One region of the Ruminococcus sp. OA3 genome, then DNA from elsewhere that is predicted to be linked to it. Evidence: riboswitches for the same ligand, from Rfam matches in the RefSeq annotation. Region 1 holds a riboswitch; the other holds the start of a gene.
The links. A riboswitch is a leader RNA that binds a small molecule or an ion and turns the genes downstream of it on or off. The one in region 1 is predicted to bind cobalamin.
Positions count from the first base shown of each region.

Region 2: it holds a riboswitch for cobalamin, as region 1 does, so the genes downstream of both, MCG98_RS12705 (class I SAM-dependent methyltransferase) here and MCG98_RS05075 (InlB B-repeat-containing protein) in region 1, are expected to answer to the same signal.

Region 1 covers NZ_JAKNTO010000001.1:1,104,190-1,107,386, reverse strand. The annotation lists gene MCG98_RS05075 (InlB B-repeat-containing protein) at 1-1,453, opposite strand, end outside; cobalamin riboswitch at 1,547-1,746, opposite strand; gene MCG98_RS05070 (Ig-like domain-containing protein) at 1,854-3,197, opposite strand, start outside.
Region 2 covers NZ_JAKNTO010000001.1:2,832,898-2,836,094, reverse strand. The annotation lists gene MCG98_RS12710 (ABC transporter ATP-binding protein) at 1-815, shown strand, start outside; cobalamin riboswitch at 958-1,135, shown strand; gene MCG98_RS12705 (class I SAM-dependent methyltransferase) at 1,239-1,988, shown strand; gene MCG98_RS12700 (ABC transporter ATP-binding protein) at 1,998-3,197, shown strand, end outside.

The DNA of each region.
Region 1 (3,197 bases):
TCGTGTTCCACGCCACAAACGCCTCATCACCCGTAGACTGCACAACCGGCAGCATAACTTCCGCGTACGGTGCATAAGACTCTGTGCTGGAAGCGGCAGATCCGTTGCCGTCATACGTGAGGGAATACGTATCTGCTGTCATACCCGTATAACTGCCGTCCGTCATATCGGTCATGTCATACAGCGTATTCTCCCCGTTGAGAAAACGGTCGTAGGAAATCAGGGCATAGAGAGCCTGATCAGTCGCCATTCCATTAACCGAATCACCGCTTCCGCCTCCGCCGTCGTCACCTGCCGTGACATGTTTGAAGCCTCCCACCGCCTCGCTGGATCCGCTGTTTTTCTCCCAGTGCATCAGCACTGCGTCAATCATGTTATTGCAGCTTGTGCCGTCCCATACGGCGCCTTTTGGGAGAAACCCGCATTCTTTTCCTATATTGGAGAGTACAACACGTTCGGAAAGCGGATCGATGCCAAGCTCCGTCAGGGCTACGATTACCTGGGCCGTTGACTCCGTATTAACGTCACTTCCCCAGCCCTTGAAGCCTCCATTGTCCAGCTGCATCTGATGCAGCGTATAGATGCCGCGTTCCACCGCCTTCACAAACTCAGAATACGGCGTCGTTGCGCCCGACTCTTTGTATTTCAGTTCATCCAGATAATAGGGCGCCATTGCCTGAAGCGCCATCCCTGTGATATCGGCATCAGCGCCCTTCTCAGCAGCATTGGCGTCATTCAATGCCCAGCCACCGATCGTCTTGTCCGAACTCAGGATCTCATGGCGCACAATATAATCCAGCATACGGCCTTCGGTGTTGATATCACCCTCCTGATAATCAGAAGGTGTCTCATAGAGCTGATACCCGCCGGTATTCAGGGAGATCAGGCTGAATACCGGACCGTTGATCCCCTGCCAGTATGTGTCGTTATATGATTTTGACAGCTTATCCAGGAAATCATATCCTCCCACATCTTCCGGTGATTTTCCGAGCGCACTCAGCGCAAGTATCACTCTGCACCATTCCGTGATCTTGTATGCATCAAGTACACCGTTTTTGCTCTGTACCGTTTCCACCATACGCTGATAATAGCCTTCGAAATAATCATCCGGTATATAGTTCAGATAATCCATTCCGGTATACATCCCGCGCAGCAGGCTCATCACCGTCCACTCACCTTTATCTGTCCCAAATCCGGGTTCCCTAACCGTCTCCAGTTCATACCGCGCGGCAGCGTTGATATAAAAGCGTATGCCCGGCTTTTCATCCTCCCAGAATCTCAGCTGCTGGAAATTGTCATCTGTATCTGCATTTGCATTCCATGCAACCGCACCTGCTTCCATCAGGCATGCTGACATCGTCAGTACCAGAATCAGCACGACCGCGGTAAGCCTGTGTACACAATGCCGCACACATCCCCTTCTCCTTAAACCATCCCGTTTCTTCCTCTCCATAATCCGTCTCCTCCCTGCCGTATGTTACTTCTGATACTCCTGTTTCTCTGTTTTTTGGCAACAAAAAAAGCATATTTTCTTCACCCGAAAATATTACTTCGTTCGATCTATGGCAGTTCTCCTGACTTCGCTTCATCCTTGGGAATGCCTTCCCGGGCTCCGGGCCCAGTGGTATATCATTCCTTCGTCCACGTTACAGTAGTGGTGACTGTTCCGGATTCACACCGGATTCTCTTTTAACGGATTTATGCTTTCCTCCCTGCAAAAATCCGACCATAAATACTCATCTTATGAAATTGGTTACAGTATAGCACATCCACTTTTTCAAGTAAACTGCAAATCCTGCACTATTTTGCCAAAACGGCGGGGTATTCCAAAATGGAATCCCCCGCCGTGATCATTAGTTGATACTTCCTTTTGTTTCAGTTGAGTTGGCACCCAAAATCTTGTTGCCGTTTACGGTACGGTAAGCACGCACCACATACGTATAGGTAATCCCTTTCTTCAGGCCTTTTTCCGTATAAGCTGCCACATTTCCATTCCCGAGTTGTGTGACGAACTGATATTTTCCTGTATCAGGATTCCTGCGGTAGATCTGATAGCCACTGGCTCCGTTCACTTTGCCCCAGCTGATCTTCATGCTGGTGGAAGAAGCTTTCCTGACCGTCACATTTTTCACCTGCGCCGGTACAGGTTTCCCGCTCAGTATATCGCTGTTCGCACCAATGTATTTCGTGTTCTTCACGGTGCGATACGCACGTACCACATAGTCATATGTATTTCCGCATATCAGATTGTAATGCATATAGGACGTTGTATTTCCATCTGCAATCTGTGTGACGTATTTCCATGGACCGTTTTTGGATGTCCTGTGATAGATCTGGTATCCGCTGGCTCCGCTTACTTTTTCCCAGGTAAGTTTCAATGTCTGAGATCCCCAGGACTGAACTTTGGAAGTCACTGTTTTCTCCGGCATCGCTTTTCCGCTGATTCCAGATTTCACATAATCTCCAAGCTGTTTCTCACCTCCAAGCGTATACACGGCACGCACAGTGTAGGTATAAACCGTTCCCGTAGTCAGCCCGGTATCTCTGTATGCCGTTGTTTCGCGTCCGCTCACAGCTGCGATCTCTTTGTAACTTCCTCCTGCTGTCTTTCGGTATACCTGATACCCTTCTGCACCGTTTACGGATTTCCAGGTAACATTCACCGTATTATAATTTACTGACTTTACAGAACTTAATGTTACCGGACTTCTCATCACTTCCTGCAGTTCATACAACTTATCCTCTGCATCAAACAGCTTCTGATCATTCTCTACATATGCTTTCTGCATTCTGGTCAGTTTGTTGTAGGCCGTACGGGCTGTTTTAACTGCATCCTCACTGTCAAGCGTCACCCCTCCGATCTGATCGATCAGTCCTATGACCTCAATTCCTGCCACCTCATCCCCGGAGAGGGTCACAGTAATTTCACAGGTCGCAAAGGCGTTTCCTGCCGTTCCATAGATGCTTGCGCTTCCAACGCCCACTGCCTTTACGATACCATTTTTGACTGTCAGCACGTCCGTATTGCTTGACGCCCAGCTGAACTTGCTTATATTGCCGTCCGCAGGCGTAAAATCAATGGTATCCAGAGAGATGCTGCTTCCTTTCAGCATACCGATTCTCGATGCACTGATGGTCACCTCCGTAACCGGATTTGGAACCTTAACCTTACAGGAATACACGCTTTTGTCCTTCAG
Region 2 (3,197 bases), 1.7 Mb from region 1:
TGCGCCATACCAAAAAGCAGGAAGCAGCGGCACGGGTAGCTGAGGTGGCAAAAAAGCTGGAACTGGACACTTTGTTGGAAAGGAAGCCCGGTGCACTCTCCGGGGGGCAGCGTCAGCGTGTGGCCCTTGCGCGGTCATTGGTGAGAAGGCCTAAGCTTTTTTTGATGGATGAACCGCTGGCAAATCTGGATGCGAAACTCCGCACAGAGATGCGCCGGGAGATTATAACGCTACAGCGGGAATTGGGTGTAACAACAATATATGTTACACATGACCAGATCGAAGCCATGACAATGGGAACACGTATTGCTGTAATGAATTGCGGCGTTTTACAGCAGTTTGGAACGCCGCAGGAGATCTATCAAAATCCGGCTAACCTTTTCGTTGCCGGATTTATAGGCTCTCCCAATATGAATATATGGGATACAAAGATTGTATCATATCATGCGCAGCATTTTCTGACTCTGGGTGAAGCCCGTATTCCTATAAATATAGGTAATTTGCCTGGGGAGCAATTACAAGAGCCGCTTAAGGCTGGCATCCGTCCGGAACACATTGAGCTTGCTTCAAAGAATGAGCCTGGCGCCATCCGGATGGAGATCGGCCTGTTGGAGAATACAGGGCGTGAGGTGGCCGTTTTTCTTGCTGCGCCCGGCATACCGAATCTCACGGTCATGACGAATGCTGATTTCCCAGGTCAAATTGGACATGAGATATATGTTCGTCTGAAGCAGGAGAAGATACATGTATTTAATGCAGAGGGGGAGCGATTGACGAGAGTGCAGACGGACACGAAGCACCGCAGGACAACATAAGAATCCGGGTGATGAAAACGCGTACGGGTGTTATGCAATGCTGTGATTTATATAACAAAATGGAATGAATTTAAGCGAAAAAATTTGTAGACTTCAGATAAAAAAGGTGATATTCTCATAAAAGAGCAAATTTAATACGATTTTACAGTTAAACTGTGCAAGTTCCGAAAGGATTAATAGAGAAACCGGTCAGAATCCGGTACGATCCCGTCACTGTGTTAGGGAGCATTCTTTCAAGGTGCCACTGGGTATTTACCTGGGAAGGTGGGAGAATGTGATGATCTTAAGTCAGGAGAACTGCTTGCGCAGAAGTAGTTATGATTCTTACGGTGTATAAGGAGCATATGTTATTTGTGTGTTTACGGCCGTAGTGGGCCGTTTTTTTATTTAAAGCACAGACAACCAGATGAAAAGGAGGACAACATGGAACTGAACAGCGAGATTAAAGATTATTGGGAGGGTGAGGCGAAGGTCTACAGCCGTGGAATTCAGGAGGAACTGGACGGACCGCATTGCGAGGCGTGGAAGGCATTGATTCGGGATTATGTACCACACAGCGGCTCTCTGAAAATTCTGGATGCGGGATGCGGTCCGGGATTTTTCCCGATCATTCTGGGGGAAGAGGGACATGAGGTGACGGGAATCGATATTACCGAAAATATGATTTCCTGTGCAGAGGAACACGTAAAAGCCCGGGGACAGCACGCAGTACTGCAGACGATGGACTGTCAGGACCTGCAGTTTCCGGATAATACCTTTGATATGGTGATCAGCAGAAATATAACATGGACCCTGGGGGATCCTCAGAAAGCGTACAGGGAGTGGAAACGGGTGCTGAAGCCGGGAGGCAGACTGCTGGTATTTGATGCGTGCTGGTATCTTTATCTGTACGACGAGGAACTTGGAAAACGATACCGGGACAATGAGGCCAGAATTAATGAAAAATACGGACGGAACGTACATGCTCATGCAAATCCACAGAAAGGAGATGAACTGAGCCGTCAGCTCTTCATGAGTGATAAGGTTCGCCCGTTGTGGGATCTGGAATATCTGATGTCACTGGGATTTGCAAAAGTATTTGCGGAGCCGAATATCATCGATAAAGTCTGGGATGAAAAAGGAAAGGAACTCAATAAACTGACACCGGCCTTTATGGTGGGCGCAGAAAAATAACGGACGATTATGGGAAAATATATAAGACTGATTGAATTTCTAAAAAAGATACCGGGAGATGTTGCAGTCAAGATCATATTGGGACTATCCATGGTTGCGTGCAGTTTTATACAGGCATTTTGCCTTGCAAAGGGTGTCACAGCTGTATTTGATAAAAAGCAGCTGTCGGCTGTGCTGGGATATCTGGCAGTATGCCTGCTGGCATTATTGTTCCGGTCATTTCTGGTACGATATCAGGAAGGATACACGAAAAAGATGGCAGCCAAGGTAAAGGCAGTCATCAGGAATACGATGCTGGCAAAACTGATGCAGCTGGGACCGTCCTATAGAAATGACAAACGGACGGGAAACCTGCAGTCACTGATCACAGACGGGGTCGAGTCTTTTGAGGCGTTTCTGGTCCAGTACCTGCCGCAAACGGTTGTGGTATTTGTGACAACGCTGTTTTCTACGGTTTATCTGTGGACACTGGACTGGGCAGTAGGGCTTCTTGTTTTGATCATGGCGATTTTAGCCATCGTAGTTCCCCATTTATTTATGCCGGCAGTATCTAAAGTAATGATTGAATACTGGCAGGATTATGCAGATTTGAATGCTCAGTACATCGACAGCATGCAGGGTATGAATACGCTGAAATCCATGGGAGTCAGCAAACGGGAAGGAAAGAAGCTGGCGGAGCGTGCCTGGGGATTTGCAGGAGAATCCATGAAAAATCTGGGAATTTCCCTGTCGGACTCAGCAGTGATCGTTACGTGTACGGCCATCGGAACGGCAGCCAGCATCGCCATTGCAGCGTATCACATGGCTCAGGGAAAGCTATCCTATGGAAGTCTCCTGATCATTCTGTTCCTGGCAGGTGAATGTATGAAGCCTCTGAATGATATGAATACATACTGGCACAGCAGTTATCTGGGACTCTCCGTAGCAGAAGAGCTGTTTGCGGTGCTGGATGAACCGGTCGCATTGAAGGATGGAAAAGGTCCGGATCAGCTCACCGGAGAGCTCCCGGAGATTTCCATGAATCAGGTATTCTTTCATTACGATAAGAGTTCCGCAGATGTACTGGAGAATATTGATTTACAGTTTGACTCAGGAAAGATTACAGCCATTGTGGGAAAATCGGGTTCCGGAAAGTCTACAATTGTGAACCTTCTGCTTCGTTTTTATGATGTTTCCTCCGGCAGTATTATTCTGGACGGAAGGGATCTT